Regions from separate parts of the Enterobacter mori genome, predicted to be linked through region 2. Evidence: predicted binding sites of a transcription regulator. Region 2 holds the regulator's gene; each other region holds the start of a gene.
The links. Region 2 encodes CRP, which controls carbon source genes, mostly activating them, when cyclic AMP is high. Its sites were predicted from a motif close to ATGTGANNNNNNTCACAT; they were not measured.
Positions count from the first base shown of each region.

Region 1: epd (erythrose-4-phosphate dehydrogenase) is a predicted target of CRP. The motif match lies at 1,986-2,003, and genes of this name have one in related genera.
Region 3: rbsD (D-ribose pyranase) is a predicted target of CRP. The motif match lies at 1,675-1,692, and genes of this name have one in related genera.

Region 1 is NZ_CP104285.1:3,832,439-3,835,722, forward strand. Features, by position in the region: gene pgk (phosphoglycerate kinase) at 1-722, opposite strand, end outside; gene epd (erythrose-4-phosphate dehydrogenase) at 772-1,791, opposite strand; gene tkt (transketolase) at 2,117-3,284, opposite strand, start outside.
Region 2 is NZ_CP104285.1:4,345,178-4,348,461, reverse strand. Features, by position in the region: gene N2K86_RS20645 (YccS/YhfK family putative transporter) at 1-1,261, opposite strand, end outside; gene crp (cAMP-activated global transcriptional regulator CRP) at 1,319-1,951, opposite strand; gene N2K86_RS20635 (OsmC family protein) at 2,263-2,667, shown strand; gene N2K86_RS20630 (phosphoribulokinase) at 2,754-3,284, opposite strand, start outside.
Region 3 is NZ_CP104285.1:4,731,763-4,735,046, reverse strand. Features, by position in the region: gene kup (low affinity potassium transporter Kup) at 1-1,551, shown strand, start outside; gene rbsD (D-ribose pyranase) at 1,775-2,194, shown strand; gene rbsA (ribose ABC transporter ATP-binding protein RbsA) at 2,202-3,284, shown strand, end outside.

The sequences.
Region 1 (3,284 bases), 510 kb from region 2:
TCGTCAACCAGGTCTGCTTCGTACAGGGATTTACCGACGTTGTGGCCTTGAGCGGCAACGAAGGTGTTCGCGATACCACCGCCTACGATCAGCTGGTCAGCGATTTTAGACAGGGAATCCAGAACGGTCAGTTTGGTAGAAACTTTAGAACCACCCACGATAGCGACCATTGGACGAGCAGGTTCTTTCAGTGCTTTACCCAGCGCTTCCAGTTCGTCAGCCAGCAGTGGACCTGCACACGCTACGTCTGCGAATTTACCGATACCGTGGGTAGAAGCCTGAGCGCGGTGCGCCGTACCGAATGCATCCATCACGAATACGTCGCACAGAGCAGCGTATTTCTTAGACAGCGTTTCGTCGTCTTTCTTCTCGCCTTTATTGAAGCGAACGTTTTCCAGAACAACCAGTTCACCGGCAGCCACTTCAACGCCGTCCAGGTAATCTTTCACCAGGCGAACCGGGCTGGACAGTTTGTCTTTCAGGTAATTAACAACCGGCAGCAGAGAGAACTCTTCGTTGTACTCGCCTTCAGTTGGACGACCCAGGTGGGAGGTGACCATCACTTTAGCGCCCTGCTTCAGAGCCAGTTCGATGGTTGGCAGAGATGCACGGATACGCGCGTCGCTGGTCACTTTGCCATCTTTAACCGGTACGTTCAGATCGGCACGGATGAAAACGCGTTTACCAGCCAGATCCAGATCGGTCATCTTAATTACAGACATGGTGAATCCTCTCGTTGATTCTTAAAGTTTTGCAGACGCACGATGCGTCTTACCTGAAACCTTGAGCGGCCATTGCTAACGTGGTGTCGAGCATACGGTTAGCAAAGCCCCATTCGTTATCACACCAAACCAGCGTCTTGATAAGGTGTGCCCCACTGACGCGCGTTTGTGTGCCATCGACAATGGCGCTGTGCGGGTCGTGGTTAAAATCTACTGAGACCAACGGTAATTCCGTATAGTCAACTATACCATGAAATGCACCCTGTGCCGCTTTTTGCAGCAACAGGTTGACTTCACAGGCTTTTACCGGTTTTTTCACCGTCACGCTGAGATCGATTGCGGTGACGTTAATCGTCGGCACGCGCACGGCAATCGCTTCGAAACGGTCGTTAAACTGCGGGAAGATACGGGTGATCCCGGCAGCCAGTTTCGTATCCACCGGGATGATTGACTGGCTCGCTGCGCGCGTGCGTCGTAAATCCGGATGGTAAGCGTCAATAACCTGCTGATCGTGCATGGCGGAGTGAATCGTGGTCACAGTGCCGGATTCAATGCCATACGCATCGTCTAACAGTTTGATGACCGGAATAATGCAGTTGGTGGTGCAGGAGGCGTTGGAAACAATGCGGTGTTCGGCTAGCAGCTCATGCTGATTGACGCCAAACACGACGGTGGCGTCGAGGTCGTTACTGCCGGGGTGAGAAAACAGCACTTTTTTTGCGCCGGCAGCCAGATGGGCTTCGCCATGTTCGCGGCTGCCGTACACGCCGGTACAGTCCAGCACCACATCCACACCCAGTTCACGCCAGGGGAGTGCTTCAATACTGTTCTCATGCAGCACGCGGATGGCATCGTCGCCGACAAACAGCTGTTCCCTTTCCTGGCGAACGTCCCAGGCAAAGCGGCCGTGGCTGGTGTCATATTTCAACAAATGCGCCATGCCCGCAGCATCCGCCAGTTCATTGATTGCCACCACGGTGATTTCCGCACGACGCCCGGATTCATATATAGCACGAACCACGTTGCGCCCGATGCGACCGAAGCCATTAATCGCTACGCGTACGGTCATAGATCTCCTGCAAAGCTATCCCTGAGTTTGAGGTGGCTGAAAGAGTAATCCAGCGACGCCCGAAGGGGAATCCTTGCTGTCACAAACTGCGATTGATTGGTCAATTGTCGAACATTTAATCGACTGAAACGCTTCAGCAAGAATAAGCGAATTGGGGAATAAAAGGAATGTCTGTCCAGATGAATAAGCGAGCTATATGACTTGCATCACATTTTTGATGGAATAATGCTTACAAAAAAGCCGGGTGGCGCGCTAGCGCTTACCCGGCCTACTTTCGAGCCATTTGTAGGCCCGGTAAGCGTAGCGCCACCGGGCAAAATGGCAATTACAGCAGTTCTTTCGCCTTAGCGACAACGTTCTCAACGGTGAAGCCGAACTCTTCGAACAGCAGCTCTGCCGGAGCAGATTCACCGAAGGTGGTCATGCCGACGATAGCGCCGTTCAGGCCCACGTATTTGAACCAGTAATCAGCGATACCCGCTTCCACTGCCACGCGAGCGGAAACCGCTTTAGGCAGGACGGATTCGCGGTAAGCGGCATCCTGCTTGTCGAACGCGTCGGTAGACGGCATGGAAACCACGCGCGCTTTCACGCCTTCGGCAGTCAGTTTTTCCCACGCTGCAACAGCCAGTTCAACTTCAGAACCGGTGGCGATGAAGATCAGCTCTGGCTGGCCCGCGCAATCTTTCAGCACGTAACCACCGCGAGCGATGTTCGCCAGCTGCTCTGGCGTACGTTCCTGTTGTGCCAGGTTCTGACGGGAGAGGATCAGCGCGGTTGGACCGTCCTGACGCTCAACGCCGTATTTCCACGCTACAGCGGATTCAACCTGGTCACATGGACGCCATGTGCTCATGTTCGGGGTCACGCGCAGGGAAGCAACCTGCTCTACCGGCTGGTGAGTTGGGCCATCTTCGCCCAGACCGATGGAGTCGTGGGTGTAGACCATCACCTGACGCTGTTTCATCAGCGCAGCCATACGCACGGCGTTACGTGCATATTCAACGAACATCAGGAAGGTAGAGGTGTACGGCAGGAAACCGCCGTGCAGGGAGATACCGTTGGCAATCGCGGTCATACCGAATTCACGTACACCGTAATGGATGTAGTTACCGGCAGTATCTTCGTTGATTGGCTTAGAACCCGACCACAGAGTCAGGTTAGAAGGCGCCAGGTCAGCGGAGCCGCCCAGGAATTCTGGAAGCCATGGACCGAACGCTTCAATCGCATTTTGAGACGCTTTACGGCTCGCGATTTTAGACGGGTTCGCCTGCAGCTTAGCGATGAACTCGTTCGCTTTCGCGTCGAAGTCAGACGGCATGTCACCTTTCATACGGCGGGTGAATTCAGCCGCTTCCTGCGGGAACGCTTTCGCATAGGCAGCGAACTTCTCGTTCCAGGCCGCTTCTTTCGCCTGGCCCACTTCTTTTGCATCCCACTGAGCGTAGATCTCAGATGGGATTTCGAATGCAGGGTGTTTCCAGCCCAGTGCT
Region 2 (3,284 bases):
CGGCTAGCGTTCCGCCAGCCCGGTGGAAGATACGTACTCGCGTGGCCCCGTAGCCGTTCTGTGTGACAAACAGCACGGTCATTAAAATCCAGTAGGGTTTCGGCAGGTGCAGCGCCATGCCCATCAGGCTGGCAATGCTCAGCATCACGCTTATCCGCGCCGCGTTGCGCAGGGCGGAGGATTTCAGTGACAGATAGCTTTTGAGCGCGGGCAGCAGCGGCAGACGTTTCTGCTTATCCGCCATAAGGTCACGCGGATAAAGCGGACGCTGAGTACGCAACACGCGGGCGATGCGGCTGAAGTGCCAGGCGGCAAACTGGCCGACCGGGTTATCCGCGTGCTGACGGGCAATTTTCTCCAGCGCGCCGAGTTGTTTGTCCATGTTAAATCGCGTGGGGTAGCGGTGATAGAGAATATCGTCAGCCAGTACCCTCAGCCGCGCTGCGACGGTCTGGGCGTTCCAGCGGATCACCGCTTCGGCATGGCTACGCTCCACCAGCTTTTGCACCTCCTGCGGGTGGTGAAGGCTGACGGAGATATGCTCCTGCAGGTCCAGCCCTACCTGGAAGGTGCGCAGCAGCCGTTTGTATTCGTGGTTCTTGTTGGCGGCAAGCATGTGCAGCTGCTGGTAGCACTGGCTTATCAGGTCGACAACCTTTTGCTGGCGCGTCAGCAGCGGCGGCAGAGATTTCTCCGGGTCGGTATGCTGGGTGAGCAGGGTGTATTTGGCTTCGCAGTAATCCGCAAGCTGCACATAGAGCAGGCTCAGGGATTCACGCAGCGGCTGTTCCCGCCACAGCCAAAACCAGAACCAGTTAAACACCCCGTACCAGAGCGTGCCAAGGGCGTAGATCAGCAGCGGCTCCCACACCGGCATATTCCCGGCGAGGCTCAGGGTGAAGATAGCCGCAATCAGCGAGGCGGGCAGCAGGCGCGCATGCAGCGAACTGATTTCCGCCGTCACGCCAAGCGTCATCGCCAGCACGGTCAGGATCAGCGGCAGCGGGATATCACGGGCAAGCAGGAGCTGTACGGCGAGACTACAGCCAGCAAACAGGCAGCCACCGATGATCAAACGTTTGAAAAAGCGCTTATGCGGCGTGTCCAGACCGGCAATGTTGCAGCAGGCGGGAACGAGGGAAAACAGCAGACCTTGCTGGAGGTGTCCGAGGATCAGCCCTATGGCCACAGGAAGGCACAACACCAGCGTTTGTCGCAGTGCGTAGTTAACTTCCGGGTGATAGATCAGCCTGCGCCACATGGGGAGTAGAGACAAAAACGGCGTGACACCTTGCGATGGCACGCCGTTTAAGCGGAATTAACGCGTTCCGTAAACCACGATGGTTTTACCGTGGGCGGAGATCAGGTTTTGATCTTCCAGCATTTTCAGGATACGGCCCACTGTTTCACGGGAGCAACCGACGATTTGACCAATTTCCTGGCGGGTAATTTTAATTTGCATGCCGTCAGGGTGGGTCATGGCGTCTGGCTGTTTCGCCAGGTTCAGCAGTGTCTGCGCGATACGACCGGTCACGTCCAGGAAGGCGAGGTTACCCACTTTCTCAGACGTCACCTGCAGACGGCGCGCCATCTGTGAAGAAAGACGCATCAGGATGTCAGGGTTAACCTGAATCAACTGACGGAATTTCTTGTAAGAAATTTCAGCCACTTCACATGCTGTCTTTGCACGAACCCAGGCGCTACGTTCCTGGCCCTCTTCAAACAGGCCCAGTTCACCGATGAAATCGCCCTGGTTCAGATAAGAAAGGATCATCTCTTTCCCTTCTTCATCTTTGATCAGCACTGCCACCGAGCCTTTAACGATGTAATACAACGTTTCCGCTTTTTCACCCTGGTGAATCAGCGTGCTCTTTGATGGGTACTTATGAATGTGGCAATGAGACAAGAACCATTCGAGAGTCGGGTCTGTTTGCGGTTTGCCAAGCACCATGCGCTGTTATCCTCTGTTATAAGCTGTCACCAGAGTCATAAGATGCATCCGGACTCTGGGGTTGCAATCGAATTCTTACCCATACCCTGGGAAGTCGGCTACCGTAACGTTTCGCAGCCAGTAAAGTTTGATGTCCTCTGCATACATGTGTAACGTCAATGTATTACTGTAGCATCCAGAGTGTTTTAGCATAGCTTTCGCCGCGTGTCTCCTGGTGTCTCGCTTCAGCATGATGCAGGTCGCCTTCCATTGCGAGAAATGTAACGCACGCGTAATCTGTCACCAAAAATGCAACGTTGGAGTTTAAGAATATGCAAGCGCGCGTGAAGTGGGTTGAAGGTTTAACGTTCCTGGGCGAGTCCGCGTCAGGACACCAGATTTTGATGGACGGTAACTCCGGCGATAAAGCCCCAAGCCCAATGGAAATGGTGCTGATGGCAGCGGGTGGATGCAGCGCAATTGACGTGGTGTCGATTCTGCAAAAAGGTCGTCATGATGTGACCGATTGCGAAGTGAAGCTTACTTCCGAACGTCGCGAAGAGGCGCCACGCCTGTTCACCCACATTAATCTGCACTTTATCGTGACCGGGAAAGAACTGAAAGATGCCGCAGTATCACGCGCCGTAGACCTTTCTGCGGAGAAGTACTGCTCAGTGGCGTTAATGCTGGAAAAAGCGGTAAAAATCACCCATTCGTATGAAGTGATCGAGGCATAATCTTTTGGCGGGTGGCGCTTCGCTGACCCGCCCTACAAAAGCACGAACGTAGGCCCGGTAAGCGCAGCGCCACCGGGCAAAACAACTCACGCAATCTGCTTCCCTTCCATCAGTCGCTGGACCAGCGGCGTCATAATTAACTCCATCGCCAGCCCCATTTTTCCGCCCGGCACCACCAACGTATTCATGTGCGAAATAAACGAGCCCTGCAGCATCGCCAGCAGCCAGGGGTAATCAATGCCTTCGAGATTGCGGAAATGGATGACGACGAAGCTCTCATCCAGCGACGGGATTGTTTTGGCCGCAAACGGGTTGGAGGTATCCACCGTCGGCACGCGCTGGAAGTTGATGTGGGTGCGGGAGAACTGCGGCGTCAGGAAGTTGATGTAGTCCTCCATGGAACGCACGACGGAATCCATCACCGCTTCGCGAGAATGCCCGCGCTCGCTCATGTCACGCGTCAGCTTCTGGATCCACTCAAGGTTAACAATCGGCACCACGCCGACCAGCAGATCCACGTGACGCGCGACGTCGTGTTGAGGTGTGACCACGCCGCCGTGTAGCCCTTCGTAAAACAGCACGTCCGTCGGCTCCGGCAGGGGTTGCCACGGGGTGAA
Region 3 (3,284 bases), 390 kb from region 2:
CTGATTGGCGGCAGCTTCTTCTACGGAGAGGTGGTTATCACGCCCGCGATTTCGGTGCTCTCGGCGATAGAGGGGCTGGAGATTATCGCGCCGCAGCTTGATACGTGGGTGGTCCCGCTGGCGATAATCGTCCTCACCCTGCTGTTTGTGATCCAGAAGCACGGTACCGGGCTGGTGGGAAAACTGTTTGCACCGATTATGCTGGCCTGGTTCCTGGTCCTGGCGGCGCTTGGCTTGCGCAGCATTATCGCGAACCCGGAAGTGCTGCATGCGCTGAACCCTTACTGGGCGGTGCATTTCTTCCTCGAATATAAAGTGGTTTCCTTTGTGGCGCTGGGTGCCGTCGTGCTCTCTATTACCGGTGTGGAAGCGCTGTATGCTGACATGGGGCACTTCGGGAAACTGCCTATCCGCGTGGCATGGTTTATTGTGGTGCTGCCGTCGCTGGTGCTGAACTACTTCGGCCAGGGCGCGCTGCTGCTTACAAACCCGGAGGCGATCAAGAACCCGTTCTTCCTGCTGGCACCAGACTGGGCGCTGGTGCCGATGTTGATCCTCGCGACTCTGGCGACCGTCATTGCCTCTCAGGCGGTGATTTCCGGCGTGTTCTCCCTGACGCGCCAGGCGGTGCGTCTGGGTTATCTCTCACCGATGCGCATCATCCATACCTCGGAGATGGAGTCCGGCCAGATCTACATTCCTTTCATTAACTGGCTGCTCTATTTTGCGGTTGTTATTGTTATCGTCAGCTTCGAGCACTCCAGTAACCTGGCGGCGGCGTACGGTATTGCCGTGACCGGTACGATGGTGTTGACATCGCTTCTCTCCACCACGGTGGCGTACCGAAACTGGCACTGGAATAAATTCCTCGTGGCGATGATTCTGGTGGGCTTCCTGTGCATCGACGTGCCGCTGTTCTCTGCGAATCTCGACAAGATTGTCTCCGGTGGCTGGCTGCCGCTGACGCTGGGTCTGGTGATGTTTATTGTCATGACCACCTGGAAAAGCGAACGTTTCCGCCTGCTGCGCCGCATGCATGAGCACGGTAATTCTCTTGAGGCGATGATCGCGTCACTGGAGAAATCCCCGCCGGTGCGCGTGCCGGGTACCGCGGTGTATATGTCTCGCGCGCTGAACGTGATCCCGTTTGCGCTGATGCATAACCTCAAGCATAACAAGGTACTGCACGAGCGGGTGATCCTGCTGACGCTGCGCACCGAAGATGCGCCGTATGTTCACAACGTGCGCCGCGTGCAGATTGAACAGCTGTCGCCGACTTTCTGGCGCGTGGTGGCAAGCTACGGCTGGCGCGAAACGCCGAACGTGGAAGAGGTGTTCCACCGCTGCGGTCTGGAAGGGTTGAGCTGCCGGATGATGGAGACGTCGTTCTTCATGTCGCACGAGTCGCTGATCATCGGCAAGCGCCCGTGGTATCTGCGCCTGCGCGGCAAGCTGTACCTCATCCTGCAGCGTAACGCCCTGCGCGCGCCAGACCAGTTTGAGATCCCACCTAACCGCGTGATTGAGCTGGGAACGCAGGTCGAGATTTAATCCTCCGTGCGGGCTGATGCCCTCACCCCGACCCTCTCCCACGGGGAGAGGGCGCAAACATAAAAAACGGTAACCTGGGGGTTACCGTTTTGCATTTACCTCCATATTTCACTTAGCGAAACGTTTCGACGTTGATCACAATTCCGTTACGTCATGATGGTTTTCTGAACACTCTTGCGTCTACACTACTTTTAGCGAAACGTTTCGCTAGTGGAGCAAGAAAATGAAGAAAGGCACGGTTCTCAACTCAGAAATCTCATCGGTTATTTCCCGTCTTGGGCATACCGATACGCTGGTGGTTTGCGATGCAGGCTTACCGGTTCCGCGCAGCACAACCCGTATCGATATGGCATTAACGCAGGGTGTTCCTTCGTTTATGCAGGTACTGGAAGTCGTGACGGCGGAGATGCAGGTTGAGGCGGCCATTCTCGCGGCGGAAATCAAACAACATAATCCGCAACTCCACGAAACGTTGCTCAGCCACATTGAGCAACTGCAACAACACCAGGGAAACACCATCGAAATTCGTTACACGACGCACGAACAGTTCAAACAACAAACCGCAGACAGTCAGGCGGTGATTCGCAGCGGGGAGTGTTCCCCGTATGCGAATATCATTCTCTGTGCTGGCGTCACCTTCTGAGGCCATCATGGACGCACTACTGCAACTCAAAGGGATCGATAAATCGTTCCCGGGCGTAAAAGCCCTCTCCGGCGCGGCGCTGAACGTTTATTCCGGACGCGTCATGGCGCTGGTGGGCGAGAACGGCGCCGGCAAATCCACCATGATGAAAGTGCTGACCGGTATCTATCAACGTGATGCCGGTTCACTCGTCTGGCTGGGTAAAGAGACCACCTTCAATGGCCCGAAATCCTCTCAGGAAGCGGGTATCGGCATTATCCATCAGGAGCTGAACCTTATCCCGCAGCTCACCATTGCCGAGAACATCTTCCTCGGCCGCGAGTTTGTGAACCGGTTTGGCAAAATCGACTGGAAAACGATGTATGCCGAAGCGGACAAGCTGCTGGCGAAGTTGAACCTGCGCTTTAAGAGCGACCGTCTGGTGGGCGATCTCTCCATCGGCGATCAGCAGATGGTGGAAATCGCGAAGGTGCTGAGCTTTGAGTCGAAGGTCATCATTATGGATGAACCAACAGACGCCCTGACCGACACCGAAACCGAATCCCTGTTCCGCGTTATCCGCGAGCTGAAATCCCAGGGGCGCGGGATTGTCTATATTTCTCACCGCATGAAAGAGATTTTCGAGATCTGCGACGACGTCACCGTTTTCCGCGACGGCCAGTTTATTGCCGAGCGCGAAGTGGCCACGCTAACCGAAGATTCGCTCATCGAAATGATGGTGGGACGTAAGCTCGAAGATCAGTATCCCCGTCTGGACAAAGCGCCGGGAGAGATCCGCCTGAGGGTGGATAACCTCTGCGGTCCGGGCGTGAACGACGTGACCTTTACCCTGCGTCAGGGCGAGATCCTCGGCGTGGCGGGACTGATGGGCGCGGGCCGTACCGAGCTGATGAAAGTGCTCTACGGCGCGCTGCCGCGCACCAGCGGTTACGTCACCCTCGACGGCCATGAAGTGGTCACACGCTCTCCGCAGGATGGTCTGGCGAACGGTATCGTCTATATCTCCGAGGACCGCAAGCGCGACGGTTTAGTGCTGGGCATGTCGGTGAAAGAGAACATGTCCCTGACCGCGCTGCGCTATTTCAGCCGC